3 regions of the Actinokineospora baliensis genome follow, and region 2 is predicted to be linked to each of the others. Evidence: riboswitches for the same ligand, from Rfam matches in the RefSeq annotation. Region 2 holds a riboswitch; each other region holds the start of a gene.
What was found. Region 2 has a riboswitch for S-adenosylmethionine ahead of JOD54_RS10230 (methionine ABC transporter ATP-binding protein). Riboswitches for the same ligand answer to the same signal wherever they lie in the genome.

Region 1 (10,519 bases), 750 kb from region 2:
CGGCTGCTGGTGGGCACCCGAAGGAGCCGTCGCGGCCACCGCTATGGCGTCGATCACGACCTGCTCGGGCACCGGTTCCGTGGAGAACGCGCGCACGGTCCTGCGCTCGTCCATCTTGGCGCGCAACTCGGCGGCAGCCTGCAGCGACTCCGCCGCGGTGACCCTGGCGGGCCGGTACGGCACGGGGTCGTACGGCTGATCGTGGATCGGTATCCAAGCCATGCGCGAGAGTCTCCCGGTCCATTGGCCACTCACGGTCATACCGATCCGGTCATAGGACCCGCGTCATGACCCGAACGGTGGTGTTCGGAAGTCGGCCGCGGCGGGCCCCGCGCATGATGTTGCTCATACCGGGACGCCGTCATCGGCGCATGTCAGGACGCCGGGCGGGGGCCGCCGTAGGCTCGCGGGCATGGCTCGCCGGATTGGCATCATGGGCGGCACCTTCGACCCCGTGCACCACGGTCACCTCGTGGCCGCGAGTGAGGTGCAGGCGCGGTTCGACCTCGACGAGGTGGTGTTCGTGCCCACCGGGGTGCCGTGGCAGAAGGACGGCCAGCAGGTCAGCGCCGCGGAGGACCGGTACCTGATGACCGTCGTCGCCACCGCGTCCAACCCCCGGTTCTCCGTCAGCCGGGTCGACATCGACCGCACCGGGGTCACCTACACGGTCGACACGCTGCGTGACCTCAACGCGCGCTACCCCGACGCCGAGCTGTTCTTCATCACCGGCGCCGACGCCCTGGAGCAGATCCTGTCCTGGCACCGCGCCGAGGAGCTGTTCACCCTGGCCCACTTCGTGGGCGTGACCAGGCCCGGGTACAGCCTGGCCGACGCCCACCTGCCCTCCGGCACGGTCAGCCTGGTCGAGGTGCCCGCCCTCGCCATCTCCTCCACCGACTGCCGCGCGCGCGTCGCCTCGGGCCTGCCCGTGTGGTACCTCGTCCCCGACGGGGTGGTGCAGTACATCTCCAAGCGCCACCTCTACGCCGCCGAGGACTGACCGCGAGCGCTCACCCGGTACCCTCGACTGGTTGGACCCCGGGAAAGCGGAACGAGGAGTGACGTGGCAGCGACGCACGAGGCACGCGAACTGGCACTGGTCGCGGCCGGTGCGGCGGCCGACAAGAAGGCCGCCGACGTGATCGTGCTGGACGTCTCCGACCAGCTCGTGATCACCGACTGCTTCGTGATCGCCTCCGCCGCCAACGAGCGGCAGGTCGGCGCGATCGTGGACGGCGTCGAGGAGAGGATGCGCGAGGCGGGCACCAAGCCGGTCCGCCGCGAGGGCGCCCGCGAGGGCCGCTGGGTGCTGCTGGACTTCGTCGACGTCGTGGTGCACATCCAGCACGCCGACGAGCGCTCGTTCTACGGCCTGGAGCGGCTGTGGAAGGACTGCCCGCGCATCGAGTTCGACATGGGCCCGCACACCGGCGAGGTGGGGGCCGCGGCCGAGGACGTCGAGTGACCCTGCGCAGGCTCGTCCTGTGGCGCCACGGCGAGACCGACTACAACGCCTCTGGCCGGATGCAGGGCCACATCGACTCGCACCTGACCGAGGTCGGCCGCAACCAGGCCCGCTTCGCCGTGCCCGCGCTTGCCCGGTTCTCCCCGGACCTCATCGTGGCCTCCGACCTGCGCCGGGCCACCGACACCGCCGCGGTGTTCAGCGAGGCCGTCGGGCTCCCGTTGCGGGTGGACAAGCGTTTGCGCGAGACCAACTTGGGGTTGTGGCAGGGCAGGACCGGTCCCGAGATCGACCTGGAGTGGCCGGGCGGTCGCGCTGAGTGGCAGACCGACGCGACCTGGACCCCGCCCGGCGGTGAGTCCCGGATCGAGGTGGCCGCCCGCGCGACCGAGGTGGTCACCGGGCTGGACGAGGGCACCGACGACACCGTCGTGCTGTGCGCGCACGGCGGTCTTATCACCGCGCTGACTGGCAGCCTCTTGGAGCTACCGGTGGCGAACTGGTGGCAGCTGGGAGGCATCTCCAACTGCCATTGGACAGTGCTCGCCCGTAGAGAGACCAGCGGGCTCGCGTGGCGCTTGGTCGCCTACAACGTTGGCATCACCGGATAGGCCAACCCGGGCGACCGTGCTGATGTTCGGCGACTCGCTGAGCTTCCACGGCCCCGACGGTCCCCACCCGGCCGACGACCCCCGCCTATGGCCGAACCTGGCCGCTGCCAGTGTGGGTGCCCGCACCGAGCTCTTCGCGGGCTTCGGCTGGACCGCACGTGACGCCTACTGGTGCCTTGTGGGGGACCCTCGCGTGTGGACGCACATGCCTAACGCCGACGTGTTGGTGCTGGCCATTGGCGGTATGGACACGCTGCCCTCGCCGCTACCGACCTACCTCCGTCAAGGCATCCGCTACCTCCGTCCGGACTGGTTGCGTCGCCGCGCCCGCGAGGCTTACCTGGCTGTCCAGCCATGGGCATCTCGCGTGACACGTGGGCGGCCAGTGGCGCTGCCCGCGGAACTGACCGTGCGGTACTTGAACGACATCGTGGTCGCTGTGTGGGCTCTTAGGCCTGACCTGCCGGTCGTGGTCATGTTGCCGTCTGTGCACCGGTCGTCCGCCTATGGTTATGTGCACACCGGTAGGCCCCGCGCGGTCGCTCTTGTGCGTGAATGGGCCAAGCGCAGTGGAGTGGTCCTGTTCGACGTAGCCGCGGTCATCGGCGACCACGTCATGGGTGGTCACGGCAACCCAGACGGCATGCACTGGGGTTGGGACGGGCATCAGGCGGTGGCAGTGGCGTTGGCTGAGCACCTGGCGCCGCTGTTGGACGAGCTTCCGGACAACTAGTCTCCTGTCACGTGCCCTTCGCCGTGCTGACAGATTCCACCGCTTACCTGCCGGAAGGTGCGGCAGAGCGGAACGCGGTGCACGTAGTACCGCTTCTGGTGCGTGTGGACGGTCAGGAAGGTCGCGACGGCCTAGACATCGGTCCCGCCCAGTTGGCCGCCGCTCTACGCGATAGGCGGATGGTGACGACCTCTAGGCCCAACCCGGCCGAGTTCGCCGCTACCTACCGCACGCTGCTGGACGCGGGTGCGGACGGTGTGCTGTCGGTACACCTGTCCCGCGAGCTGTCCGGCACCTGGGAGTCAGCGCGGTTGGCCTCGGAGGAGTTCGGCACCGCGGTGCGCGTCGTCGACTCCCGTACGACCGCCATGGGCCTGGGGTTCGCCGTGCTGCGAGCCGCCGAGGTGGCCGCGACGGGGGCGCCAGGCGCGGAGGTCGAGGCGGCTGCTGTGGCGGCGGCGGAGGCGACGAGGTGCTTCTTCGTCGTCGAGACCCTGGAGTACCTGAGGCGCGGCGGCCGGATCGGCGCTGCGGCGGCGCTGCTGGGTACCGCGCTGGCGGTCAAGCCGATCTTGCACGTGGTCGACGGGCAGATCGTGCCGCTGGAGAAGGTGCGCACGACCAGTCGTGCGCTGGGGCGGCTGGTCGACCTCGCGGTGGACGCGGCGGGGGAGTCGCCGGTGCGGGTCGCGGTGCACCACCTGGCCGACCCGGGGCGTGCCGCTGAGCTCGCCGCCCGACTCGCCGCGCGCCTGCCCTCGGCGACCTGCGTCGTGTCGGAACTCGGCGCCGTGATCGGCGCGCACACCGGTCCCGGGGTCCTCGGGGTGGTCGTCGCGCCTCGCTGAGGCCCGAGTTGTCCACAACCCCTCGGGCTGTCCACAGAAGACGGCGGCTACTTTCCGGGGTCTTGCGGGGTCCCTACCGTCGGTTCCATGGCAGACACACAGCGCGTCAACCAGATCGACTCGGTACTGGCCCGGCTCGCCTCGATCGCGGGCCGCCCCTGGGACGGCGCCGCACCCGAGGTTCCCAGACCCCGCAGGCGCTTCTCGGCCGCGGTCGCCATCGGTCTCGTGGTCGTCGGCGCCCTCACACTCGGCGTCCTGACCCTTTCCGGCTCGCCCCCGACACCGGAGCCCGCCCCCGCGCTGGCCGCCGCTGCCGTCGACGAACCTCCGACCCCGAACATCGTGGTCGACATCGTGGGCAAGGTCCGCGACCCCGGCCTCCGCACCCTCCCCGACGGCTCCCGCGTCGACGACGCGCTCCGAGCCAGCGGCGGAGCCCTCCCCGGTACCGACCTGACCACCCTCAACCTGGCCCGCAAACTGGTTGATGGCGAACAGATCCACGTCGGCCAACCAGCGCCACCCCCAACCGACCCCGAACCCGGCGGCAAGGTCAACCTCAACACAGCCACCCTCGCCCGCCTGGACACCCTCCCCGGCGTCGGCACCGTGACAGCCCAACGCATCCTCGACTGGCGCACCAAACACGGCCGCTTCACCAAAATCGACCAGCTGGGCGACGTGGAAGGCATCGGCCCAGCCCGCCTGGAAGCCCTCCGAGACCTAGTAGTCGTCCGATGACCCCCGACCTACCCGCGACCACAGCGGTTCTCGTAACCCTGGTCGCCCTTGGCCTGATCACCCACTGGTCCCTGGCCACCGGCCTCGGCGTAGCGATCTGTGTAGTCGGCGCCGTCCTAGGCGCTGGCAGAACACCCCTGTGACGCGATCCCACGGCAACTGTCCGTGCAGCGGGGAAGGGGGCGACTAAGGTCCGGTGGACGCTGATCGGATTGTCCATTGTGGCCACTAGCTGTCGGTTGCCCGTGGTGAATGTTCGTCTTGCGCGCTGATGTTCTCGCTACTCCCGCGATGCCCGGGAATGGCCTGAAAGTTGGTCAAAGTTGCTGAAGGAGGTGGTGGGTGTGCGGTTGGACTGGCGGTTGGTGCCGGGGGCGCTGGCGGTCTGGCTGGCCGGGTTGGTCGGGTTGTTGGGGCACTGGGTCCTGGCGGTCGTTGTCGGGGGAGTGGGGGTGGTTGGTGGTGCCGTCTTTCTCCGGCGCGGGCTGCGGCCGAGCGGAGCTGGATGGCCGTTGGTGGTGTGCGGGGTGCTGGCGATCTGTCCGATCGCTTGGCGGGTTCGTGAGGCCGCGGTTGACCCGTTGCGGGCCGAGGCCGCGCGGGCCGCGGTGGTGGAGCTGCGAGTGGAGGTGGGAGAACGCCCGAGGAGGGTGAAGGCGAGTGGGTTCGGTGCGATGCCCTCCGGGGTGCGGTCGGTGGTCATCCCGGTGACCGCCGAGGGCAGCCGCCTGCTGGTGTTCGCGCCGGTGGAGCAGTGGGCAGACCTGTTGCCGGGGCAGCGGTTGGTGGCCCGGGGCACGCTCGGGGCCGCTGAACCGGGGAGCCTGACCGTCGCCGTGCTGCGGGTCCGCGGGCCGCCGTCGGAGGTGAGTGCCGCGCCGGGGTGGCAGGTGGCCGCCCAGTCGCTGCGGGACGGGCTGCGGGTGGCGGCCTCCGTGCTCGACGACGAGGCGGCGGGACTGCTCCCGGCCTTGGTGGTCGGCGACACCGACGGGATGGTCCAGTCGGTCGAGGACGACTTCCGGGCCGCGGGGATGGCCCACCTGCTGGCGGTCAGCGGGGCGAACCTGGCCATCGTCTGCGTCTGCGTGCTGTTCCTGGCGAGGTTGCTGCGGGCGGGACCGCGTGGCTCAGCGGTCGTGGCCTTGGCTGTGCTGGTCGGGTACGTCGTGCTCGTCGGGCCGGAGCCGAGTGTGCTGCGGGCCGGGGTCATGGGCGCGGTCGGCCTGCTGGCCTTGGCGCTCGGTCGGGAGCGGTCGGCGTTGCCCGCGCTCGCCGCCGCGGTGATCGCGCTGGTCGCGGTGGATCCGGCGATGGCGGTCAGTTTCGGGTTCGTGTTGTCCGTGCTCGCGACAGCCGCCCTGGTCCTGGTGGTGCCGGGGTGGGTGGACCGGCTCGCCCGACGGCGGGTGCCCAGGCTGGTCGCCGAGGCGGTCGCCGTGCCCGCGGCGGCGCACCTGGCCACGGCACCGGTGGTCGCCGGGATGAGTGGCCAGGTCAGCCTGGTCGCCGTGGTCGCGAACCTGGTGGCCGCCCCGGTCGTGGCGCCCGCGACCGTGCTCGGGCTCGCCGCCGCGCTCGTCATGCCCGTCCTGCCCTGGTTGGCGGAGTGGCTGGCGCGGTTCGCCGGGCCGCCGGTCGGTTGGCTGGTCCTGGTCGGCGGCTGGGCAGCGGACGTGCCGGGTGCGGTGCTCGACTGGCCGTCGGGCTGGTGGGGTGGCGTTGCCCTTGTGCTGCTGCTCGGGTGCTTGGCGGTCGGGTCGCGCTACCGGCGGGCCCGGGTCGCGATGGCGCTGGGCGTGATCGGGGTGGTGCTCGTCCTGCTCCCGATCCGCGTCCTCGCGCCTGGGTGGCCACCAGCCGGGTGGGCGGCCGTCGCGTGCGATGTCGGGCAGGGGGATGCCGTCGTTCTGTCCACTGCGGACAGTGGGCGGGCGGTGCTGGTCGACACCGGGCCGGATCCCGCGCCGGTGCGGGAATGCCTGGACCGGCTTGAGGTGCGGCAGCTGCCGCTGGTGATCCTCAGCCACCTGCACGCCGATCACGTCGGTGGGCTGGCTTCGGTGTTGGCGGACCGGTCGGTCGGCGCGGTCGCCGTCGGGCCGGGACGGGCGCCGGAGTGGGCTTGGCGACAGGTGCGGCGGCAGACCGAGGCGGCCTCAGTGCCGTTGGTCAGCGTCGCAGAAGGGCAGCGGCTGGCTTGGCCAGGGCTGTCAGTGGAAGTACTGGCCCCACGGGGAAAGGAGGTACGCGCCGAGTCGGATGGCACGGCGATCAACAACCGTTCGGTGGTCCTGCGGGCGACCACGCGGACCGGTCGGGTGCTGCTCACCGGGGATGTCGAGTTGGCAGCCCAAGCCGACCTGCTGGCCGCCGGGGTCGACCTGACGGCTGAGGTCGTGAAGGTGCCGCACCACGGATCTCGTTACACCGCACCGGAGTTCATGGCGGCCGTCAGGGCGCGGGTGGCTCTGGTCAGCGTCGGAGCGGGCAACCGCTACGGGCACCCCAGTCCGCGCACGCTCGACGTCCTCACCTGGACGGGCGCGCGAGTGGTGCGCACCGACCTCCAGGGCGACAGCGCGGTCGTCGGCTCGGGCGTGGTCGTGCGGGGGCAGCCGAGGTCGCCGCCGGGGCGGTGATCTGTGGGGTGGGTGGCCCCCACCCCACAGATCTCGGTCAGCCCCGGTTGAGGACCTCGTGGACGGCGGCGGCCGTCGGCGGGACGGTGGCGCGCGGGCCGATGTGGTCCTGGACGGCGTCGAGGGTCTTGAGGCCGTCGCCGGTGATCAGCAGGACGGTGTCGGCTTCGGGGTCGAGCTGGCCGGTCTCGATGAGCTTCTTCGCGGTCGCCACGGTGACGCCACCGGCGGTCTCGGCGAAGATGCCCTCGGTGCGGGCCAGCAGGCGGATGCCCTCGACGACCTCGGCGTCGGTGACGTCCTCGACCGCGCCGCCGGTGCGGCGGACCGAGTCGAGCACGTACGGGCCGTCGGCGGGGGCGCCGATGGCCAGCGAGCGCGCGATCGTGTCCGGCTTGACCGGGCGGATCACGTCCTGGCCCGCCTTGAACGCCGCCGACACCGGGGAGCAGCCGGTGGCCTGCGCGCCGAAGATCCGGTACGGGGTCGCCTCGACCAGGCCGAGCTCGCCGAGCTCGCGGAACGCCTTGTCCACCTTGGTCAACTGCGAGCCGGAGGCCACCGGCACCACGACCTGGCCGGGCAGGCGCCAGCCGAGCTGCTCGGCGACCTCGTAGCCCAGCGTCTTGGAGCCCTCGGCGTAGTACGGGCGGACGTTGACGTTGACGAACGCCCAGTCCTCGTGCTCGGCGGCGAGCTCGGTGGCCAGCCGGTTGACGTCGTCGTAGTTGCCGTCGACGGCGATCAGGGCGCCGTCGTAGACCGCGGTGGTGAGGATCTTGGCGCGCTCGAGCGAGGACGGGATCAGCACGACCGAGTCCCAGCCCGCGCGGGCGGCGGCCGCGGCGACGGCGTTGGCGAGGTTGCCGGTCGACGGGCAGGCCAGGACGCTGAAGCCGAGGGTGCGGGCGGCGGCGAGGGCGACGGCGACCACGCGGTCCTTGAACGAGTGCGTGGGGTTGCCGGTGTCGTCCTTGACCCACAACGACTTCACGCCCAGGGCCGCGGCCAGCCGGTCGGCCTTGACCAGGCGGGTCAGGCCGGGGTCGGTGTTCGGGAACCGCTCGACGTCGGCGGGGACGGGCAGCAGGTTCTTGTAGCGCCAGATCGAGCGGGGGCCCGCCTCGATGTCGGCCCTGGTCACCGTGCCGAAGTCGTAGGCGACCTCGAGCGGGCCGAAGCACTCGGCACAGGCGAACTCGGCGGCGAGGGGGATCCGGTGGCCGCACTCACGACAGGACAGCGCCCGAGCGGGGCCGAGGTCGAGTGTGCTGGTCTGGACGTCGACAGAGGTCATCGCGAGGTGTCTCCTCATCTATCCCGCGTGGCGGGTCGGAATTGGCACCGTGGTCGTCCGCCTCCTCGCGATGAGGAAGTGACGCGTACGCCGGTTGCCGGGGCTTCATCGGGCCGTTTCCCTCTGCCCCTCTGGATGAGCGGTATTCAGTTGTCGCCCGGGGTCGACCCGGTGCGTGCTGGCCACGGTACGGCACGCCGGGCCCCGGTTGCCAGCCCGATCCCCGGCCCGCACCCACCCCGCCGGCGTCGTGGCGCCGTGGCAGGATCGCGGGCGTGAACTCGCCCTCGGTCGTCCCGCCGCCGCTGCAACTGGTGCTGGGAGAAGAGGAATTGCTCATCGAGCGCGCCATCCGCGGCGTGCTCGACACCGCCAGGCTCGCCGACCCGGCCGCCGACCTGACCAGGACCCGGGTGGCTGAACTCACAGCCCCCGAGCTGGCCGAGATGGTCAGCCCGTCGCTGTTCGCCGAGGGCAGGGTGATCGTGCTCGACGCCGCGCACGAGGCGACCCAGGACATCGCCGCGCTGGTGATCAACTACGCCAAGGCGCCCGCCGACGGGATCGTGCTCGTGGTGGTGCACAACGGTGCGGGACGCAAGGCGGGCAAGGACGTCGTGGCCGCCATGAAGAAGGCGGGCGCGGTGGTCACCGAGTGCCCGAAGATCACCAAGGCCGCCGAGCGCGAGGCCTTCGTGCGCAACGAGATCCGCCGCGCGGGGGGCAAGACCGACCCGAGGGCGGTCGCCGCGCTGGTCGACTCCGTCGGGTCCGACCTGCGGGAGCTCGCCGCCGCGGCGGCGCAACTGGTGGCCGACGCGGCTGGCGACGTCAGCGAGGAGGCGGTGCGCCGCTACCACCGCGGGCGGGCCGACGTGACCGGGTTCGCGGTCGCCGAGAAGGCGGTCACCGGGGACGTCGCCGGTGCGATGGAAGCCCTGCGCTGGGCGATGCAGTTGGGCGTCCCGCACGTGCTGGTCGCCGACGCGCTCGCCGACGCCGTGCGCACCGTGGCCAGGGTGGCCGGGGCGGGGCGCGCGGACCCGTTCAAGCTCGCGGGCGAGCTGGGCATGCCCGCCTGGAAGGTCAAGAAGGCCCTCGCCCAGTCCCGCGGCTGGAAGCCGGCGGGCCTCGCCGACGCCATGCGCGCGGTCGCCGAGGTCAACGCCGACGTCAAGGGCGTCGCCGCAGACGCCGACTACGCCCTGGAACGCGCCGTCCTGCGCCTGGCCGAGGCCCAGCGCCGCGACTGATCCCGCGGCGGGTGGGTCAGGGCTTGGGGGTGCGGCTGGCGAGGATCTCGTCGCGGCGGGCCAGGCGGTGTTGGCGGCGGATCTCGGCTTCGCGCAGTCGCCGTTCGTCCTCTTCGGTCTCGGGGGCGACCGGGGGAACGGGGCGGGGGTGGCCGTCTTCGTTGACGGCGACGAAGACCAGGTATGCGGTGGCCACCTTGGTCGGGGGGACACCGGCGCGGTCCCAGGGTTCGGCCAGGACGCGGACGCCGACCTCCATCGAGGACTTGCCCGCCCAGTTGACCTGGGCGTGCGCGTGGACCAGGTCACCGACGCGGACCGGGTGCAGGAAGGTCATGCCGTCCATGGCGGCGGTGACGGCGGGGCCGCCGGAGTGGCGCTGGGCCACCGCCCCGGCCACGTCGTCGACCAGCTTCATGATGACTCCACCGTGGACGGTGCCGAGGAGGTTGGTGTCCACCACGGTCATGATGTGCGACAGCGAGGTCCTCGCGGCCGAACTGGGCTTGGGATCCATGCCCGCAGTCTCGCGCACATGACAGCGGCGCCGCCCCCGGAGGGAGCGGCGCCGCTGTGTGAGTCTGAGCTCAGCCGAGCTTGTTGACCCGCTGCGCCATCGCCGACTTCTTGTTGGCGGCCTGGTTGGGGTGGATGACACCCTTGCCAGCGGCCTTGTCCAGCTTGCGGCTGGCCTCGGCGAGCAGCTGCTGGGCCTTGGCCTGGTCACCGGCCTCGGCGGCCTCGCGGAACTTGCGGATCGCGGTCTTGACCGAGGACTTGACGGACTTGTTGCGCAGGCGCGCCTTCTCGTTCGTCTTGATCCGCTTGAGCTGGGACTTGATGTTCGCCATGGGGGTGCTCCTCGAGGTCTAGTCCGGATCGCGCGCCGCCAGAAGATCAACCAGTGGCCCTGCCTGAGCAGG
Region 2 (10,519 bases):
CACGCCGAAGCACTGTTGCTGACCGTCGGGGTTGGCTGGCTGCGGGTCGTCGGACACACACGAGGCGCGAGAGCGGCCGAGCACGCGAGGGAGTGGACGTCGGTGGCCAGACGATGCCGACATCCGCGGCGGAGCGCGACCGGATCTGGTGCCCGCTGGAGGAAACGACCCTGTGAGCGGTAAACAGACCGGCGGTTCCGACCGCCCTGGGCACGACAGCTTCTCCGCCGACACCGACTGGTTCACCCCGGTCACGGCGGTCAGCACCGCCACGCACGAGGACGACTTCACCGCGTGGCAGTCGGAGTTCCCGAGTCTCCCCACCTTCCCCGATGGTCAGTCCACTGGTTTCTACGACGTCAGCCGCGAGTTCGACGAGGGTTACTCGTCCTCGCTGGCCATCACCGACCACGACGTCCGCCACGCCCTCGGCCCGCAGGCCGACGAGATCATGGCCACCGCCGGTGTCGACGTCGACGAGCTCATCCGGCTCATCAACGCCGAGACCACCGTCCTGCCGGTCATCCCGGACGAGCTCTCCGCCGCCCCGCAGCCGCTGAAGGTCGGCGAGGCCGACGCCCCGGCCCCCGGCCTCCTCGCCGCGGTCAAGCGCTGGAAGGGCACCTTCCTCAAGGCCACCATCGCGGCCGTGCTGGTCACCCTCATCGGTGGCGGCGGCGCGGCGATCGCGATGAACAACACCGTGACCGTCGAGGTCGACGGGCAGAGCAAGCAGATCAACACCTACTCCGACACCGTCGGGGAGGTGCTCGCCGAGGAGGGCATCTCCGTCGGCGCGCACGACTCGCTGAGCCCCTCGCCCAGCGCCGAGATCGGCGACGACGGCAAGATCGTGCTCCAGCGCGGTCGGGCGCTGCAGCTGACCGTCGACGGCGAGCAGCGCGAGGTCTGGGTCCGCGCGACCACCGTCGGCGAGGCGCTGCGCCAGGCGGGCGCCCCGGTCGCCGGGTCGTGGGTCTCGGTCGGCGGCGACGCCTCGGTGCCGCTCGAGGGCATCGCGGTCGAGATCAAGACCGCCAAGGACATCACCCTCTTCGACGGCGGCAACGCCCCCTCGCCGGTCCGCACGACCGCGGTGACCGTCGGCGAGCTGCTCAGCGAGCGCGGCTTGACCCTCGGCCCGCAGGACGCGATCGCGCCGGGCGCCGACCTCAAGCTGACCTCCGGCGCCGAGATCAAGATCAGCCGCACCGGCGTGACCGTGATCAACCAGGCCGAGCCGGTCGCGCCGCCGGTGCAGAAGGTCGACGACCCCGAGCTCGACAAGGGCAAGGAGACCGTCGTCGAGCCCGGCGCGCCGGGCGAGCGCATGGTCACCTACCGGATCACCGAGAAGAACGGCAAGGTGGTCAAGCGCGAGGAGATCGGCGCCAAGGTCCTCACCGAGGCCAAGCCGAAGGTCGTCAAGGTCGGCACCAAGAAGCCGCCGCAGCCGGTGATCACCGACGGCTCCGCTTGGGACCGGCTCGCGCAGTGCGAGGCCACCGGCAACTGGGCCATCAACACCGGCAACGGCTACTACGGCGGCCTGCAGTTCGACAAGCGCACCTGGGACTCCAACGGCGGCGGCGCCTACGCCGCCTACCCGCACCAGGCCACCCGCGAGCAGCAGATCGCCATCGCGACCAAGGTCCGCGACGCCCGCGGCGGCTACAGCGCGTGGCCCGCCTGCGCCCGCAAGCTCGGCCTGCCCACCTGATCTGAAATCGTCGGCAAAGGCCCTCTTCGGAGGGCCTTTGCCATTTCCGGAAATGGGCCGCACCAGCGCGGTCCGAGCGCCCGAGTAGCATTGCGGGAATGACCGGTTCGGCGTTGCTCAGCCCGGTGGACGTGCGCAGGCTCGCCGCCGAACTCGGGGTGCGGCCGACCAAGAAACTCGGCCAGAACTTCGTGCACGACCCCAACACCGTCCGTCGCATCGCGACCACCGCGGGCCTGACCCCCGACGACGTCGTGCTCGAGGTCGGGCCGGGACTCGGCTCGCTCACCCTGGCGCTGCTGCCCGAGTGCGCCTCGGTCGTCGCGGTCGAGATCGACCCGGTGCTGGCCGACCGGCTACCCGGGACGGTCGCCGACCGCGCCCCCGAGCTCGCCGACCGGCTGCGCGTCGTGCTCGGCGACGCGATGCGGGTGACCGCGGCCCAGCTCGGCGCTGAGCCGACCGCGCTGGTGGCCAACCTGCCCTACAACGTGGCCGTGCCGGTGGTGCTGCACCTGCTCGCGGAGCTGCCGAGCCTGCGCACCGTGCTGGTGATGGTGCAGGCCGAGGTCGCCGACCGGATGGCCGCGCCGCCGGGCAGCAAGGTCTACGGGGTGCCCAGCGTCAAGATCGCGTGGTACGCCGAGGCGCGCCGGGTGGCGACGGTGTCGCGGACGGTGTTCTGGCCGGTTCCCAACGTGGACTCGGCGTTGGTTCTTCTCACCCGGCGGGCGAGTCCGGTCGGTGTTGACCGCGACGCGGTGTTCGCCGCCGTCGACGCCGCCTTCGCGCAAAGGCGAAAGACCTTGCGCGCCGCACTGTCCGATTGGGCCGGTTCGCCACCTGCGGCCGAAGCGGTGCTCGTCGCGGCGGGGGTCGACCCGTCCCTGCGGGGTGAGCAGTTGTCGGTAGGCGACTTCGTCCGGATAGCCCAGGCGTTCGCTCGACCGCAGTAGCGCAGGCAGGCATCGATTACTCCCCAGGTGTGATGTATCGAACCCGGGGCCCTCATCTTGACCTCACGCGCTTGCGTTTGGTGGTCGTGGTCGGGTCTACTCTGTGGGCATTCCATCCTGAGCGGCCGAGAGACCTGGCTCGATGACGCCGCAGCAACCACCCACCGCGGGCAGGTGCTACCGCCAGGAGCGATGGAGGAGTGAGAAACGGATGCCGATCCTCACCACACGCCGGGTCATCGACCAGTGCAGGCGTTCCGTGACGGCGTGTCGACCGATGTGCGCAACCCGCTGATTACCGCGTAGCAGCACGTCTTCGTCACCCCCTCTTACTGGCACCGGACTGTCCTCTGAGGACTTCTGGTGTGCCGTCGCGCCCGCTTGGAGTAGCACCGTGATCACCGTCGAGAACCTCAGCAAGTCCTTCTGGGGCAACACCGGCCCCGTCGTCGCCCTCGAGGACGTCAGCCTGGACGTGCCGACCGGCACCATCACCGGCGTCGTCGGCCCCGCCGGTTCCGGCAAGTCCACCCTCGCCCGCCTCGTCGCGCTGCAGGAACGCCCCGACAGCGGCGTGATCAGGGTCGACGGCTTCAACACCGCCGCGCTCGACCCGCGCAGACTCCGCGCCGCCCGCCGCCGCATCGGCGTCGTCACCCAGGGCGACCTGCTGCCGCAGCGCACCGCCGCTGGCAACATCGCCCTGCCCCTCGAGCAGGCGGGCGTCGACGGCCCGCAGCGGCGGGAGAAGGTCGGCAAGCTGCTCGACCTGATCGGCCTCACCGACAAGGCCGCCCGCTACCCCGACACGCTCAGCCCCGGCCAGCGCGCCCGCGTCGAGGTCGCCCGCGCCCTCGTTGGCGAACCCGGCCTGCTGCTCGCCGACGACCCCACCAGGTCCCTCGACGCCGACGCCGCGGCCGGTGTGCTGACCGTCCTCGACCGCGCCAGGGCCGAACTCGGCGCCACCGTCCTCGTCGTCACCAGCGACGCAGGCGTGGTCCGCCGCATCGCCGACGACGTCGCCCTCCTGTCCGACGGCCGCGTCGCCGAGGCCGGCAACCTGCTCTCGCTCGTGCAGGACTCCACCAGCCAGGTCGCCCAGTCCCTGCTCCCGTCCATCGACGTCGCCAAGGGCGCCACCGCGGGCTACGACCGGGTCGCCGAAACCATCCTCATCGGCTTCGCCGCCGTCGGCGCCCTGCTGCCCGAGGCCACGGCCCGCTTCGACACCACCATCTCCGTCATCGGCGGCGGCCTCACCCGCATCGGCGAAACCCCGGTGGCCCGCTTCCTCCTCGGCCTCAACGGGCTCCGAGCCGACCAGGCACTGGGCTGGATCACCGAACGGGGCGGCGTGGTTCGCCCGCAGGTCGGCATCGCTCGGCCCATCGCTGCCTAGTCGGCTTTCCGGTCTCTTACGTTCGGCTCGCCTTCGGCATTGCATCGGATCCGTCGGCTCGCCTGCGGCATCGCGCGCCGATCCGCGATTTGAGTGAAGGCTCGATGCGGTGGACCTGTTTTGCGTGGGGCCCCTACGACAGCCGTGGCAGGACCGCAAAGCAGGGGCCGAAAAGCGTGGCCCTGTCCGCGCAGGAACGCTACGACTGCCGCTCCCCCACACAAAACAGGTCCACCCCATCGAGCAGTTGGCACCAGCGACTCCCGGGAGCGGTGGCCGGGCTGGCGGGGCTGACTCGGTGGGTTGGCTTGGGTGGGCTGACTCGGTGGGCTGGGTTCGGTGGGCCGACTCGGTGGGCTGTTTGGTGCCAGAGCAACCCCCCGAGCCGTCCCACCCAAGCCGACTACCGCTCCTCGGAAGCCGCCCACCTAAATGCTCGATGGGGCGGACTTGGTTTGTGTGGGGTGGCGGTATCCGTAGCGTTGTGCGCGGACAGGGCCATGCTTTTCGGCCCCAGCTTTGCGGTCCTGCCACGGGTGGCGCAGGGGCCCCGCGCAAACCAAGTTCGCCCCATCGAGCACACCCCACCCACCACGATCCAGCGCAATGCCGAAGGCGAGCCGACACCGCCCCACCGAGCCCACCGCCCCACGACGGGTCCGGGTCGCGAGCCCGCCCCACCGAGCCCACCGCCCCACGACGGGTCCGGGTCGCGAGCCCGCCCCACCGAGCCCACCGCACCACCACGGGTCCGGGGTGCGAGCCCCATCAAACCCACCGCACCACGGGTCCGCGCCCGAGGCCGCAGCCAAGGCGAGCAGGGGATTCCTGCCAACCGTCCGCGTCCCCGTAGGCTGGTTGGGTGCTCGCTGTCGTGCCTGCCCCGGTGACCGTCCGGGTGCCTTCGAAGGTCAACCTGCACCTTGCCGTCGGGGATCTCCGGGCGGACGGGTACCACGACCTGGCCACTGTGTTCCAGGCGTTGTCGTTGACCGATGAGGTCACCGTCGCCGTTGCTGATGAGCCGGGGGTGGAGGTGCACGGGGAGGGGGCCGATTCGGTTCCGACCGGTGCCAGCAACCTGGCGTGGCGGGCGGTGCAGGAGTTGGCCAGGCACGTGGGTCGGGATGTGGATGAGCCGAAGGTGCGGGTTGTCATCCGCAAGGGCATCCCGGTGTCCGGCGGCATGGCGGGCGGGAGTGCGGACGCCGCGGCGACGTTGGTGGGGTTGGCGGCGTTGTGGCGGTTGGAGATCGGGCGCGACGAGTTGGCCAAGGTCGCTGCGAAGTTGGGCAGTGATGTGCCGTTCGTCCTGCACGGCGGTACCGCATTGGGGACAGGCCGCGGTGAGCAGTTGGTGCCGGTGCTGACCAGGCACACCTACCACTGGGTCCTGGCCTTCGACCGCCGTGGCCTGTCGACCCCCAAGGTCTACGGCGAGCTCGACCGGCTGCGCGCGGAGGGCGACCCGCCGCGCATCGGTGGGGTCGAGCCCGTCCTGGAAGCCCTGGCCACGGGCGACCCCCGGCAGCTCGCCCTCCTGCTGGGCAACGACCTCCAGGCGGCGTCCGTGTCGCTGCGACCCGGCCTCCGCCGGACCCTCCGCGCGGGCGTCAACGCCGGAGCCCTCGCGGGCACGGTGTCCGGCTCCGGCCCCACCTGCGCCTTCCTGTGCGAAGACGCCGACGCGGCGCTAAGGGTAGCCGCGGAGCTCTCCGGCGCGGGCGTCTGCCGCACTGTCCGCGTGGCCCATGGCCCGGTCCCCGGCGCCCGGGTCACGCCAACCGAAGACCCGTCGCGGCCCGTCCCACCCGAGGCCCACGCCTAGTGGCTCGACCCAGATGGTTGGTGGGGTATCGGCCTGCCCACGGCGTTCCTGGCAAGGCGCCGGAACGGCCTCGTACTGGGCGTACTCGGTCGTTTCGGCAACGCAGCCAGGGACGTCGTGGGCAGGTCGAGATCCCGTCAACCTTCTGGGTCGGGCCACTAGAACTCCCAGTGCCACCCGGTGACGTCGTTGGGGAGGTTGTGCGGCTTGTAGGTCAGGGTGCCGTGCACGCTCGACGAGTCGATCAGGACGACGCCGTAGTAGCCGGAGTCGGAGAGGTAGAAGTCGTCGGGCAGGTAGCGGTGCTCGGGCAGGCAGGACGTCACGATGCCCTTGCCGGTGGCCTTGCCGTCCTTGTCCTCGGTGGCGAAGTCGGCCGCGCTCATCCACCAGCCGGAGTCCGGCTGGTACTGCTCGGAGGTCTGCAGCACGATCGTGGCGGCCAGGTAGTGCCCGTTGTTGGGCGGGAGGCTGCCCGGTTCGGTGCAGTCGACGGCCACCACGCTGTCGAGCCAGAGGGTGGCCAGGGTGGGGCTGCCGCTGGAGCGGATCTCGATCTGGCGACCCAGGCGGGCCGACGTGGTCCCGTCCGGCGAGGGTTGCTCGCTGGAACAGGCGGCGAGCAGCAGTCCCGCGGCGGCGATGGCGACCGGGAACCGCGCCCACCGGCGCGCGTACGACATTTGACCTCCAGACGAACTCCTATGTCGTAATTAGTCGAATTTTGTTACCACGTCAAAAGAATCACACGGAGCGTGTCCGAACGGTTGCGGGGAATGCGGACCGCTCACCCGGGGTCGTCGACCGAACGCGCTGGATATTCGGTAAATCTGGGAAAGTGACGGCGAGCACCATCCGGTCCCCGGCCGGGGACTGGATACGCTCAGTGGGCAGAGTCGGCGGCGAGCGGTGGGAGTGCGGGCCCGATGGCCAACCTGGTCAACCTGGAGAACGTGAGCAAGAGCTTCGGCGTGCGGCCGTTGCTCGACAAGGTGTCCCTGGGTGTTGGCGGCGGTGACCGCATCGGCGTCGTCGGGCTCAACGGCGGCGGGAAGACGACCCTGCTGGAGGTCCTCGCCGGGCTCGAGCCAGCCGACGAGGGCAGGGTGAGCCGGGCGAGGGACCTGCGGATGGCCGTGGTGACCCAGCGCACCGAGCTCGCCAAGGGGTCCACCGTGCGCAACGCCGTGTTGGACCCGCTGGGGATCACCGAGGACCACCAGTGGGCCGCCGACGCGCGGGCGCGGTCGATCCTGGAGGGCCTGGAGATCACCACGCTCGGCCTCGACAGCCCGGTCGACACCATGTCCGGTGGCGAGCGCCGCCGGGTGGCGCTGGCCGCGGCGCTGGTGCGGGAACTGGACCTGGTGGTGCTCGACGAGCCGACCAACCACCTCGACGTCGAGGGGGTGCGCTGGCTGGCCGAGCACCTGCTGGCCCGCGGCACCGCGCTCGTCGTCGTCACGCACGACCGCTGGTTCCTCGACACCGTCTGCACCCGCACCTGGGAGGTGGTCGGCGGTCGGGTCGAGCAGTACGAGGGCGGCTACGCCGACTGGATCTACGCCAGGGCCGAGCGCGCGCGGCTGGCCGACACCCTCGAGGAGAAGCGCCGCAACCTCGCCCGCAAGGAACTGGCCTGGCTGCGCCGGGGCGCCCCCGCGAGGACGTCCAAGCCGCGCTACCGGATCGAGGCGGCGGAGGCGCTGATCTCCGACGTGCCCCCGCCGCGCGACAACGTCGAGCTCCTCGCGTTCGCCAAGCGCCGCCTGGGCAAGACGGTCGTCGAGCTCGAGGACGTCTCGATCAGCGCGGGTGACAAGCCGATCCTCGACGCCGAGACGTGGCGGATCGGTCCCGGTGACCGCGTGGCCCTGGTCGGTGTCAACGGTTCCGGCAAGACCACCGTGCTCCGGCTGCTCGCCGGGGACAGCGAACCCCTTGCGGGCAAACGGATCCAGGGCCAGACCGTGCGGTTGGCGCACCTGACGCAGGAGTTGCGCGAGCTCCCGCCGCAGCAGCGGGTCCTGGAGGCCGTGGAGGAGATCGCCCGGCGGGTGACGCTGGGCAAGCAGGACCTGTCCGCGTCGCAACTGGCCGAGCGGTTCGGGTTCCCGGCGAACAAGCAGTGGACCCCCATCGGCGACCTGTCCGGTGGCGAGCGCCGCAGGCTCCAGTTGGCCCGCCTGCTCATGGCCGAGCCCAACGTCCTGCTGCTCGACGAGCCCACCAACGACCTCGACATCGACACCCTGCAGCAGCTGGAGGACCTGCTCGACTCCTGGCCGGGCACCATCGTCGTCGTCTCGCACGACCGCTACCTGGTCGAACGCGTCTGCGACCACGTGGTCGCCCTCTTCGGCGACGGCAAGGTCACCCGGTTGGTCGGCGGCATCGAGGAGTATCTGACCCGCCGCACCGCGATGCTGGCCGCCCCGCCCGCCGCCAAGCAGGCCAACCAGGCCAAGCCGCAGGCGCCGACCGCGGCCAAGGTCAGCGCGGCCGACCAGCGCGCCGCGCGCAAGGAGCTGGCCAGGATCGAGCGCCAGGTCGAGAACCTGTCCAAGAAAGAGGCCCAGCTGCACGCCGCGCTGGCCGAGGCCGCGACCGACGCCGCCAAGCTGCTCGAACTCGACGCGGAGCTGCGCTCGGTGGTCTCGGCCAAGGACGACCTCGAGCTGCAATGGCTCGAACTGGCCGATACCGCGGAGTAACTCTGATCTAGGCTGAGCGTTATGAGCCGGTTCGTCGACAAGCTGCTGGACACCGCGCGCACCAGGGGGGAGCACCAGGGGATCACCACGGGTGAGCCCAAGGAGCCCGTCCGCCACACCTGGGCGCAGGTGCACGAAAGCGCACTCCGGATGGCTGGTGCGCTGGTCGCCGGGGGTCTGCGCCGCCAAGGGGCGGTCGCGGTGCTGGCCGCGGAGCCGGTCGCCATCGCCCCGGCGGTGCAGGCCGTCTGGCTGGCGGGCGGCAGCGTGACCATGCTGCACCAGCCGACCGCGCGCACCGACCTGGCCGAGTGGGCGCACGACACCGTCCGCGTGCTGAACATGATCGACTCCAAGCTGGTGCTGCTCGGCGCCCCGTTCGACCAGTTGGCCCCGCTGCTCGACGAGCACGGCATCGGCTACCTGCGGCTCGACCAGCTCGCCGAGGGGCAGCCGCTGGCCGAGGTCGTCGAGGTGGACGAGGACGCGCCCGCGCTGCTGCAGCTCACCAGCGGCTCCACCGCCGAGCCCAAGGCCGTGCGGATCACCCACGGCAACCTGTTCTCCAACCTGACCGCCATGGTCGACACCGCCGAGATCGACACCGAGGTCGACGTGATGGTGTCGTGGCTGCCGCTGTTCCACGACATGGGCATGGTCGGCTTCCTGACCGTGCCGATGACCGCGGGCATCGAGCTGATCAAGGTCACCCCGGTCGAGTTCCTCGGCGGCCCGCTGATCTGGGCCGACCTGATCTCCCGCTACGGCGGCACCATCACCGCCGCGCCCAACTTCGCCTACGCGCTGCTCGGCCGTCGACTGTCCGGAGTGGACGAAGAGGGCAAGTACGACCTGTCCTCGCTGCGGTTGGCGCTCAACGGCGCCGAGCCGATCGACGAGAAGGCGGTGCGCGCCTTCACCGACGAGGGCGCGCGGTTCGGTCTGCGCGCGGAGTGCGTGTTCCCCGCATACGGCATGGCCGAGGCGACGCTGGCGGTGTCGTTCGCGCCGCTGTTCACCGGCCTGACCCTCGACCACGTGGACGCAGACAAGCTGGAGTCCGACAACTACGCCGAACCCGCCGGTCCGGAGTCGGGCCGCGCGTTCGCCGTGCTGGGCAAGCCCTTGCGCGGCATCGAGGCCCAGATCGTGTCCGACGCGGGCGAGGTCCTCGGCGAACGCCAGGTCGGCGAGATCCGACTGCGCGGCGAAGCCGTGACCCCCGGCTACCTGACCGTCAACGGCCCCGTCCCCACCCAGGACGCCGACGGCTGGCTCGCCACCGGCGACATCGGCTACCTCGTCGACGGCCAGATCGTCATCTGCGGCAGGCGCAAGGACGTGATCATCCTCGCAGGCCGCAACATCTACCCCACCGACATCGAACGCGCCGCCCAAACCGTCGAGGGCGTCCGCGCGGGCAACGCCGTCGCCGTGCGCATCGACGCCGGCTCCCGCCGCGAACGCTTCGCGGTCGTCGTGGAGTCCCGCCTGGCGGAAGACGAGGCCGCCGTCAAGGTCCTGCGCAAGGACATCGGCGCCCGAGTCTTCGAAGCCGTCAACGCCCGCCCCGTGGCGGTCGTGGTGCTCAAGCCCGGCTCCCTCCCCAAAACCCCCTCCGGCAAACTCCGCCGAGCGGCTGCCGGCGAGCAGATCTCAGCCTCGGTCAAGGCAGCCGAAGGCTGAGAATCAATGCCGAGAGGCCACAGGAGACAGTCCTAGGCGGACTCAAAGCCAGCAACCCCGGCCGACCCGCCTAGTCACCCCGGTTCCTGCTCGATGGGGCGAACTTGTTTTGCGTGGGGGAGCGCCACCCGTAGCGTTACCAGCTGCAGGGCCACGCTTTTCGGCCCCTGCTTTGCGGACCTGCCACGGGTGGTGCAGGGGCCCCGCGCAAAA
Region 3 (10,519 bases), 4.6 Mb from region 2:
CTCGGCTTCGACTGGCGGCTCGCCCTGCTCTGGGGCGCCGTCCTCGCGTCAACGGACGCCGCCGCGGTGTTCAGCGTGCTGCGCAGGCTTTCCGTGTCGCGCAGGCTGGTCGGCTCCTTGGAGCTCGAGAGCGGCATCAACGACGCGCCCAGCTACATCGCCGTCGTGGTTCTCGCCTCCGCGGATGACGTCGACTGGCTGCTGTCGCTCACCGCCGCCTACGAGCTCTCCGCCGGTGCCGCTATAGGCCTCGTTCTCGGTTGGATCGGTTCGCACGGCTTGCGGAGGGCGGCGCTACCGGCGACCGGCCTGTACCCGCTGGCCACGGTGGCCGTGTGCGTGTTGGCCTTCGCCGCGGGCCAGAGCGTCCACGCGTCAGGGCTGCTCGCGACCTACCTCGCCGCTCTGGTGCTGGGCAACGCCAGGTTGCCCCACCGCTCGGACACCCTCTCCTTCGCCGAAGGGCTGGGCTGGCTGGCCCAGATCGGCCTCTTCGTCCTCTTGGGACTCTTCGCGTCGCCGTCGCGGTTGCTCGACGCGATCGTGCCCGGTCTGGTCGCGGGCGCGGTCATCACGCTGATCGCGCGGCCGCTGTCGGTCGTGATCTCCATGCTGCCGTTCCGCATGCCCTGGCGAGAACAGGTCTTCCTCTCGTGGGCCGGTTTGCGCGGTGCGGTTCCGATCGTGCTCGCGATGATCCCGCTCTCGCAGAACGTGCCGGGCGCGCAGCGGTTGGTGGACGCGGTCTTCGTCCTCGTGATCGTGCTGACCCTCGTGCAGGGCACGACACTCGGCGCACTGGCGCGGGTGCTAGGACTCGACGGCGGTGCCCGCACCAAGGAGGTCGAGGTGGACGTGGCCACGCTCGACGAACTCGACGCCGAGCTGCTGCAGTTGACCATCCCCGAGGGGTCCAAGCTGCACGGCGTCTACCTGTCCGAGCTGCGCTTGCCCGCCGGGGCGACCGTCAGCCTCGTGGCGAGGGGTGGCCAAGGCTTCACCCCGGTGTCCACCACCCGCCTGCAAGAGGGCGACCAAGTCCTGATCGTGGCCACCCAGCAGGCCAAGCCCGCCACCGAGCAACGCATCCGCGCCGTCGACCGCGCGGGCCGCTACGCGCGGTGGCGGGGCGAAACCGGCGAGGGGTGACCCGCGCCTCACCCCCTCGAGCGAGCGGCCCGGCGTCCGATACAGTCGTCGACAAGGTAATGAGCGCCAGCGTCAAACCCCGGTTTGCTGGCCGGCAACCCTCCTCCGCGGTGGGGTGCCCCGGGTGAATACCTGGTCCTCCCGCGAAGTGCGGGCGGACAAGCGCGGACCCGCTGACGTACCCCGGGTCCTCGGACCTGGAGGTCGGCCATGACGCTCGCTGTACCCACCGCCCGTGTCGAGCAGGCGCCCCTGCCCACGCCCACCGTGCCCGCCGTGGCCGGAGCGCGCTTGCGGGTTCCGCTGGTCGACGGCCGCACGGTGCCTTACGCCAACCTCGACCACGCTGCTAGCGCGCCCTGTCTTGACGCGGTTCGCGACGCGGTCGACGAATTGCTGCCCTGGTACGCCAGCGTGCACCGCGGGGCCGGGTTCGCTTCCCAGGTCAGCACCAAGGTCTATGAGCGTGCGCGCCGCGTGCTGCGCCGGTTCGTCGGTGCCCACGACACCGACACCGTGGTGTTCACCCGCAACACCACCGACAGCCTCAACCTCTTGGCGAAGGCCCTGCCCAGGGCGACTTCGGTCGTCCTGTTCGACACCGAGCACCACGCCGCGCTGCTGCCGTGGCGCGGACCGAACGTGCTGCGCGTGCAGACCCCTGCTGTCGCTATCGACGCGGTCGCCGTTCTGGACGAAGCGCTGCGGTCGACGCCGGTCGGGCCGCGGTTGGTTGTGTTGACCGCCGCGTCCAACGTCACCGGTGAGGTATGGCCGATCAAGGCTCTTAGCGCGGTCGCCCGCTCGCACGGTGCCCGGATCGTTCTCGACGCGGCGCAGTTGGCTCCGCATCGGCCTATAGACATCCGTGCACTCGACGTCGACTACGTCGTCCTCTCCGGACACAAGCTCTACGCCCCGTTTGGCTCCGGAGCGCTTATTGGCCGCGCGGACTGGCTTAAGGCCGCCGAGCCGTACCTGGTCGGCGGCGGCGCTACCGCTCAGGTCGTGGACCGGGGCGATCAGCTCGGTGTCGCGTGGGCTGCCGTGCCCGAGCGGCACGAAGCCGGGTCGCCCAATGTCGTCGGCGCCCACGCCCTCGCGGTGGCGTGCGAGACCTTGGCGAAGGACTGGGACGCGGTCATCGCCCACGAACGCGCCTTGCTGCGCCGGTTGCGCGCCGGTCTCGCGACCGTGCCCGGTCTTCGGTCGCTGAGCCTGTTCGGCGCCGAGCACGACCGGGTCGGCGTCGTCAGCTTCACCATTGACGGCGTCGAGGCGGGCTTGGTCGCGGCCGTGCTGTCGGCCGAGCACGGCATCGGGGTGCGCGACGGCGCGTTCTGCGCGCACATCGCGACCCGCAGGCTGCTGGACCGCGCGGGCGCGCAGGAGGAGCGCGCGGTGCGGATCAGCCTCGGCCTCGGCACCCGCGCCGAGCACGTCGACCGGGTCGTCGCCGCGTTGCGCACCCTGGTCGCCGACGGTCCCGCGGTGCCGTACGCGCTGGTCGAGGGCCGGTGGGCGCCGGTGGACGACCAGCGCGGGCTGCCCGCTTTCCTGGCCGAATAGCCCGCCCGAGTGGTGGGGCGACACCCCGGTGGACAATGGGCCGGTGAGCGCTGAACGTGACGACGACCGCCCGGTGGACGACCGCCCGGTGACCGAGGTCGAACCCGAGCCGGACCAGGCCCCCCCGCTGCCGCGCAGGCGCGGCCTGATCCTGGTCGTCGCGGCGCTGCTGGTCTACGCGGCCGACCTGGTCACCAAGATCATCGTCACCGCCACGCTGGAGGGCGAGGCGCCGATCCGGCTGCTCGGCGGCGCGGTCTACCTGCAGCTGGTGCGCAACCCCGGCGCCGCGTTCTCCATGGCGACCGGCATGACCTGGCTGTTCACCCTGATCGCGGCCGGGGTGGTGGTGGCCATCATCTGGATCATGCCCAAGCTGCGCTCGGTCGGCTGGGCGCTGGGCCTTGGCCTGGTCCTGGCCGGGGCGATGGGCAACCTGACCGACCGGATCTTCCGCGCCCCCTCGGTGTTCCACGGCCACGTGGTCGACTTCGTGTCGGTGTTCGCCCCCAACGGCGACTACTTCCCGCTGTTCAACGTCGCCGACGCGGGCATCTCCGTCGGCGGCGCGCTGATCGTGCTGATGGCCCTGCTCGGCCGCGACTACGACGGCAGCATCGTCACCAAGAAGCCGAAGGGGGAGAAGGCGTGAGCGATTCCCGCACCCTCCCGGTCCCCGACGGCCTCGACGGCATGCGCGTCGACGCGGGACTGTCCAAGCTGCTCGGCCTGTCCCGCACGGTCGTCGCCGCCCTCGCCGAAGCGGGCGACGTGCTGGTCGACGGCCACCCCGCCGGGAAGTCGGACCGGTTGCTGGCCGGGTCCTGGCTGGAGGTGACCCTGCCCGAGCCGGAGCGGCCGATCGAGGTCAAGGCCATCGAGGTCGAGGGCATGGTGATCCTGCACCAGGACGACGACGTCGTCGTGGTGGACAAACCGGTCGGCGTCGCCGCCCACCCCAGCCCCGGCTGGAGCGGACCGACGGTGATCGGCGGGCTCGCCGCGGCAGGCGTGCGCGTGTCGACCTCGGGCGCGGCCGAACGCCAAGGGGTCGTGCACCGCCTCGACGTCGGCACCACCGGTGTGATGGTGGTGGCCAAGAGCGAGCACGCGTACACGGTCCTCAAGCGCGCGTTCAAGGAGAGGACTGTCGAGAAGCGCTACCACGCCCTCGTGCAGGGCCACCCGGATCCGAGCGTGGGCACCATCGACGCCCCCATCGACCGCCACCCGCGGCACGACTACCGGTGGGCGGTCGTGGCGGGCGGAAAGCCGAGCATCACGCACTACGAGACGATCGAGGCGTTCCGCGCCGCGTCGCTGATGGACGTCAAACTGGAGACCGGTCGCACCCACCAGATCCGCGTCCACTTCTCCGCCCTCAAACACCCCTGCGTCGGAGACCTCACCTACGGGTCCGACCCGGTGCTGGCCAAGAGGCTCGGGCTGACCAGGCAGTGGCTGCACGCCCGGTCGCTCGGCTTCCACCACCCGGCGGACGGCCGGTGGGTGGAGTTCACCAGCGACTACCCACCGGACCTGGCGGCCGCACTGGCGGTCCTGGAAGCCGACTACTAGCCGGTTGATCACGACTCGCCGACGGATCGGGGGTGGGTGTTACCGCCGGTTCCGCGGGTGCGACCTGCCGGGTATGAAGAAGATCGCGGTTCTGCTGGCCGTCCTGGCGATGGCGGCGGGGTGTGGGAACGCCGAGGTGTCGGTGAGCACGCCGGACTTCTTGCCGGTGACCGCGAGCGTCACGGTCAGCGAGCACAAGGTCGAGTTCAAGGGCGAGGTGTCGCTGGTGACCCCGCTCGGCGAGGTGTCGATCGGGCTCAAGATCGGCGAGCCGATCCAGGAGGACCGGATCCGGGTGCGGTTCCGCGACCGCAACCGGCTCAACGGGACCGATCAGGTCTTCGACCTGCGCACCGGGGGCGATGAGTTCGAGGCGGTGCTCGACGGGCGGTCGGTGGTGCGGGTGGCCGACCACGAGGTGACGATCGACATCACCGACGCCACGGTGTCGGAGGTGCGGTTCCGGCCGACGGAGGAGTCCACCCAGCTCGCGCGCGGCTGGTGGGCCAACGCCTTCTACCACCCGTTCGACCTGTTCCGGTGGGCTTACGACGACTCGACCATGGCGTCGTGGCCGCCGCTGGGGTTCCTCTGGTTCCTGCTGCGGCTGGTCGTGGCGCTGCTGCTGGTCGTGGTCGACCTCTACCTGACGGCGGTGTTCATCCTCGGGTGGCTCGCGTCTTTGATCTTCGGCAACAGCGGCGGCAACGTCGTGGTCGGACTCGCCGTGCTCGCCAGCATCGGCGCTGGCATCGCGCTGGTGGTGTCGATCAGGGAGGACAACCGGCACGAGTACTACTGGTGAGCTAGTCGACCGTCCACGTCAGCGTCAGCGCTTCCTCGTCCGGGCGCGGGCTCCAGCGCACCGAGCTGATCACCGTCTGCTCCGGCACCACGTACACCGTGTGGCCGCTGGCGATCTCGCCGGGCTGCACCCCGATCCGGTGCGGCGGCCGCGACGACAGCGACACCGGGGCCTTGGTGATGGACTGGCCGTCCGGGCTGACCAGCACCAGGTACAGGTCCGGCAGCGTCGCGAACGGCACCGTGCCGCGGTTGGTCAACTCGGTGTGCACCACGATCGACCGCTCGCCCGGCTGCAACCGGTAGCCCGCGGCGGTGAACAGGTAGTCGGCGGGGTCGACGACCTCGACGAGTTGGATCGCCAGGCGCTCGCCCTCCAGGCCGGAGGTCTCCAGCGACGCCCCGATCTTGCCCTGCCGCGACGCCCGCACCGCGGGTTGCGTGCGGTCCATGGGGCCACCGCCCGCGGGCTGGTCGCCGCGCGCCCAACTGGAACTCTGCGGCGGGCCCCACGTGCTGATCGGCTCGCTGACCGCGGGGAACGGCTGGCTCGGCGGACCCGTCGGCACCGGGAACGGCTGGCTCGGCGGGCCGGTGCGGATCGGTCCGCTCGGCGGCTGCTGGTAGGCGTAGGGGTCCTGCGGCGGCAGGTACTGCGGCGCCATGGGTTGCGGTGCGGCGGCTTGCGGTGCCACCGGTTGCGGTGCGGCTTGCGGGTACGGCTGCGCGTAGCCGGGTTGGGGCGGGTAGCCCATGGGCGCGGACATCCGCGCCAGCGCGGCCCGCAGGCCGTTGGGGTCGCACTCGACGCCGACCAGCAGGGGGAGCCCCGAGCCGGACAGCGCCACCAACCGCGCGGCTGCCTCCCTGGGGTCCATGCCCAACCGCGCGGCGACCTCGTGCACCGCGGCCCTGCCCATCTCGGCCACAACACCGAGCAGGCGGGCGTCAACCGGATCCGTCACGCCCACGGACGCTACCCGGTCGCCCCTGGCCCCGCCCCGGAAGCCGTGGGCCGACACGTGATCTTGCCCTCGGTGATCACCCGCTCACCCGCGGCGGTCGCCGCCGGGCACCGAAGCCGCCGGTCCGGGCGTCAGGTCGATCAGGGGGTGCGAGCGTCCGCCGGACCGCATCGCCGCAGGCCGGCCGCGCTGAGCAGCCCCCGAATCAAGCCTACTCGCGGGGACCGACACCTCGCGGTGCTCGACCCAGGGCCCGGTTCAGCGCGGTGCGTCGTCGAGGACCGCGGGGTGGCGGGGGTCGTCCACCCGGATGCCGAGGTCGGCGGTGTGCAGGGGGCGGACCTCGGCGTCGTAGCGGGCGAAGGCGGGCAGGGCCCAGTGCTCGTCCGGCGGGAGGCGCCGGGTCAGGGCGGGGGGCGACAACCACAGGTGCGCGGTCACGTCCAACGGCAGTCCGCGGCCCAACAACAACTCGCCGTCGATCAGCACGACCCCGCCGGGTGGCAGGTCGACGTACTCGGCGCGGGTGGCCCGGTCCGTGGTGGCGTTCCACAGCGCGGGCAGGACCTTGCCCGTCCCGCCCGCGCCGAGCGGGGCGAGGACCTCGCGCCGGAGGCCGCCCTCGTCGAGCCAGAGTTCGTAGCGGGCGTCCGGGTCCTGCTTGCCGCGTTCAAACCGCAACGAGGCCGGGCGCAGGAAGTCCGCTGCGGCCACCCGCAGCACCGGGTGGCCCAGCACCCGCAGCCGCTGCCCGACGGCGTCGGCGAGCTCGCCGGGCGCGGTCGGCGGCGCGCCGTCGACGGCGACCCTGGCCCACCCGGACCCGGTTCGGGTGTGGACCATCGCGGTCAGCTCATCGGCCACCACGTCGGGTGACACCGGGCGCAGGCGCATGTCCCCACTGTGCCCGCCTGAACCGCCCACGGTCACCCGCTCCGGGCGTTTTCCCAGTGGTAGCAAGAACTTCCGGCGCGTCGCGCACCCAACGCGCCGGGTTGGCGGTGCGGGTCGCTAGGGTGACCGGGTGGCTGACTCCTTCGCTCACCTTCACGTGCACACCGAGTACTCGATGCTCGACGGAGCGGCCAAGCTCAAGGACATGTTCGCCGAGTGCGAGCGGCTCGGCATGACCTCGGTGGCCATCACCGACCACGGCCACACCAACGGCATCTACGACTTCTTCCGGCAGGCGACGGCCGCGGGCATCACGCCGGTGCTGGGCATCGAGGCCTACATCGCGCCGGAGTCGCGGTTCAGCAAGGAGCGGGTCCGCTGGGGCGACCCGAGCCAGAAGTCCGACGACCTGTCCGGGTCCGGTGCCTTCACCCACCAGACGATCTGGGCGCGCAACGCCACCGGCCTGGCCAACCTGATGAAGCTCTCGAGCCTGGCCTCGATGGAGGGTCAGCTCGGCAAGTGGCCGAGGATGGACCGCGAGCTGATCGCCGAGCACTCCGAGGGCCTGATGGCGACCACGGGGTGCCCCTCCGGCGACGTGCAGACCCGGCTGCGGCTCGGCCACGAGAAGGAGGCCATGGAGGCCGCCGCCGCGTGGCGCGACATCTACGGCAAGGAGTACTTCTCGGTCGAGCTGATGGACCACGGCCTGTCGATCGAGTCGCGGGTGCGCGGCGGGCTGGTCGACATCGGCCGCAAGCTCGACATCCCGTTCGTGGTGACCAACGACTCGCACTACACCTACAAGTCCGACAGCTCCGCGCACGACGCGCTGCTGTGCGTGCAGACCGCCAGCACCCTGCAGGACCCGAACCGGTTCCGCTTCGACGGCGACGGCTACTACCTCAAGTCGCCAGACGAGATGCGCGCGGTCGACTCGTCGGACGCGTGGCAGGAGGGCTGCCGCAACACGCTGGTCGTGGCCGAGAAGGTCGACACCGCCGGCATGTTCGAGTTCCGCAACCTCATGCCGCGCTTCCCGATCCCCGACGGCAAGACCGAGGACGAGTACTTCCGCGAGCAGGTGTGGGAGGGGATGCGCCGACGCTTCCCCGGGGGCGTCGACGAGGTGCACACCAAGCAGGTCGAGTTCGAGATCGGCGTCATCCTGCAGATGGGCTTCCCGGCGTACTTCCTGGTGGTCGCCGACCTGATCCAGTGGGCCAAGAACAACGGCATCCGGGTCGGGCCCGGCCGCGGTTCGGCCGCGGGCGCGCTGATCGCCTACGCCATGGGCATCACCGACCTCGACCCGCTGGCGCACGGGCTGATCTTCGAGCGGTTCCTCAACCCGGACCGGGTCAGCCCGCCCGACATCGACATCGACTTCGACGAGCGCCGCCGCGGCGACGTCATCCGCTACACCACCGAGAAGTGGGGCGCCGACAAGGTCGCCCAGGTGATCACCTTCGGCACGATCAAGGCCAAGGCGGCGATCAAGGACTCCGCGCGGGTGCTCTACGGCCAGCCCGGCTACGCCATCGCCGACAAGATCTCCAAGGCCTACCCGCCCGCGGTGATGGCCAAGGACATCCCGCTCAACGGCCTGTTCGACCCCAGCCACAAGCGCTACGCCGAGGCCACCGAGATCCGCGAGCTCTACAACAGCGACCCGCAGGTCAAGGAGATCATCGACACCGGTCGCGGGCTCGAGGGCCTGATCCGCAACGCGGGCGTGCACGCCTGCGCGGTGATCCTGTCGGCCGAGCCGCTGATGGAGACCATCCCGCTGTGGAAGCGGCCGCAGGACGGGTCCATCATCACCCAGTTCGACTACCCGACCTGCGAGTCGCTCGGGCTGCTGAAGATGGACTTCCTCGGCCTGCGCAACCTGACGGTGATCGACGACGCCCTGCGCAACATCGAGCGCAACGGCAAACCGGTGCCCGACCTGGAGACGCTGGGCCTCGACGACAAGAACACCTACGAACTGCTCTCCCGCGGTGACACGCTCGGGGTGTTCCAGCTCGACGGCGGCCCCATGCGCGACCTGCTGCGCCTCATGCGCCCCGACAACTTCGAGGACATCTCCGCGGTCGGCGCGCTCTACCGGCCGGGCCCGATGGGTGCCAAGTCGCACACCAACTACGCGCTGCGCAAGAACAACCAGCAGGAGATCACCCCGATCCACCCGTCGCTGGCGGAGGCGCTCGAAGACATCCTCGGCACGACCTACGGCCTGATCGTGTACCAGGAGCAGGTCATGGCGATCGCGCAGAAGCTGGCGGGCTACACGCTCGGCCAAGCGGACCTGCTGCGCCGGGCCATGGGCAAGAAGAAGAAAGAGGTCCTGGACGCGGAGTTCGTCAACTTCGCGGGCGGCATGGAGCGCAACGGCTACCCGAAGGACGCGATCAAGACCCTCTGGGACATCCTGGTCCCGTTCGCCGACTACGCCTTCAACAAGGCGCACTCCGCCGCGTACGGCCTGGTGTCGTACTGGACGGCCTACCTCAAGGCGAACTACCCCGCCGAGTACATGGCCGGGCTGCTCACCAGCGTCCGCGACGACAAGGACAAGGCCGCGGTCTACCTGTCCGAGTGCCGCAAGATGGGCATCACGGTGCTGCCGCCGGACGTCAACGAGTCGGAGAAGGAGTTCGCCCCGGTCGGCGACGACATCCGCTTCGGCCTCGGCGCCATCCGCAACGTCGGCGCGAACGTGGTCGACGCGATCATCAAGGCGCGCACCGAGAAGGGCGAGTTCGCCGACTTCTCCGACTACCTGCGCAAGGTCGACGCCTCCGGCTGCAACAAGAAGGTCGTCGAATCGCTGATCAAGGCGGGCGCGTTCGACTCGCTCAAGCACCCGCGCAAGGGCCTGTTCCTCATCCACACCGACGCCATCGACGCCATCATGGAGACCAAGAAGGCGGAGGCGGTCGGCCAGTTCGACCTGTTCGGCGCGGCGGGCGGGGCCGACGAGAGCGTCTCCAGCGTGTTCGACGTGCGGGTGCCCGACGACGTGTGGGAGACCAAGCACCAGCTCGCCCTGGAGCGGGAGATGCTCGGCCTCTACGTCTCCGGCCACCCGCTCAACGGCGTCGAGCACATCCTGAGCTCCCAGTCCGACACCACCATCGCGGCCATCCTCGAGGGCAACATCCCCGACGGCGCCCAGGTGGTGATCGGCGGCATCCTCGCCTCGGTGAACCGGCGGGTGAACCGCAACGGCGAGTCCTGGGCCTCGGCGCAGCTGGAGGACCTGGCCGGTGGCATCGAGGCGCTGTTCTTCCCCAAGACCTACGCGGTGGTCGGCATGGGGGTGCTGGAGGACGCGATCGTGCTGGTCAAGGCCAGGGTGGCCAAGCGGGAGGACCGGATCTCGCTGATCGCCAACGACCTGGCGGTGCCGGACCTGTCCAACGCCGCGGGCGCACCGTTCCGGCTGAGCATGGCCGCGACCAAGTGCACGCCGCCGCTGGTCGCCCAGCTCAAGGACGTGCTGGGGGCGTACCCGGGGACCACCGAGGTGCACCTCAAGCTGATCAACGGCC

Region 1: another riboswitch for S-adenosylmethionine. It lies ahead of thrC (threonine synthase); the one in region 2 lies ahead of JOD54_RS10230 (methionine ABC transporter ATP-binding protein).
Region 3: another riboswitch for S-adenosylmethionine. It lies ahead of JOD54_RS29755 (aminotransferase class V-fold PLP-dependent enzyme); the one in region 2 lies ahead of JOD54_RS10230 (methionine ABC transporter ATP-binding protein).

Annotation. Positions count from the first base shown of each region.
Region 1 covers NZ_JAFBCK010000001.1:2,884,088-2,894,606, forward strand. The annotation lists gene JOD54_RS13780 (nitroreductase family protein) at 1-222, opposite strand, end outside; gene nadD (nicotinate-nucleotide adenylyltransferase) at 413-1,003, shown strand; gene rsfS (ribosome silencing factor) at 1,067-1,468, shown strand; gene JOD54_RS13795 (histidine phosphatase family protein) at 1,465-2,079, shown strand; gene octT (diglucosylglycerate octanoyltransferase) at 2,102-2,812, shown strand; gene JOD54_RS13805 (DegV family protein) at 2,824-3,660, shown strand; gene JOD54_RS13810 (ComEA family DNA-binding protein) at 3,748-4,404, shown strand; gene JOD54_RS13815 (DNA internalization-related competence protein ComEC/Rec2) at 4,749-7,046, shown strand; gene thrC (threonine synthase) at 7,084-8,343, opposite strand; SAM riboswitch class I at 8,355-8,485, opposite strand; gene holA (DNA polymerase III subunit delta) at 8,619-9,596, shown strand; gene JOD54_RS13830 (acyl-CoA thioesterase) at 9,613-10,113, opposite strand; gene rpsT (30S ribosomal protein S20) at 10,184-10,447, opposite strand.
Region 2 covers NZ_JAFBCK010000001.1:2,138,550-2,149,068, forward strand. The annotation lists gene JOD54_RS10220 (resuscitation-promoting factor) at 173-1,720, shown strand; gene rsmA (16S rRNA (adenine(1518)-N(6)/adenine(1519)-N(6))-dimethyltransferase RsmA) at 1,819-2,676, shown strand; SAM riboswitch class I at 2,786-2,875, shown strand; gene JOD54_RS10230 (methionine ABC transporter ATP-binding protein) at 3,071-4,078, shown strand; gene JOD54_RS10235 (4-(cytidine 5'-diphospho)-2-C-methyl-D-erythritol kinase) at 4,941-5,906, shown strand; gene JOD54_RS10240 (hypothetical protein) at 6,065-6,589, opposite strand; gene JOD54_RS10245 (ABC-F family ATP-binding cassette domain-containing protein) at 6,833-8,620, shown strand; gene JOD54_RS10250 (fatty acyl-AMP ligase) at 8,642-10,306, shown strand.
Region 3 covers NZ_JAFBCK010000001.1:6,708,851-6,719,369, reverse strand. The annotation lists gene JOD54_RS29760 (potassium/proton antiporter) at 1-1,149, shown strand, start outside; SAM riboswitch class IV at 1,205-1,320, shown strand; gene JOD54_RS29755 (aminotransferase class V-fold PLP-dependent enzyme) at 1,360-2,718, shown strand; gene lspA (signal peptidase II) at 2,762-3,370, shown strand; gene JOD54_RS29745 (RluA family pseudouridine synthase) at 3,412-4,296, shown strand; gene JOD54_RS29740 (hypothetical protein) at 4,370-5,101, shown strand; gene JOD54_RS29735 (Lrp/AsnC family transcriptional regulator) at 5,103-6,071, opposite strand; gene JOD54_RS29730 (nucleoside/nucleotide kinase family protein) at 6,324-6,959, opposite strand; gene dnaE (DNA polymerase III subunit alpha) at 7,090-10,519, shown strand, end outside.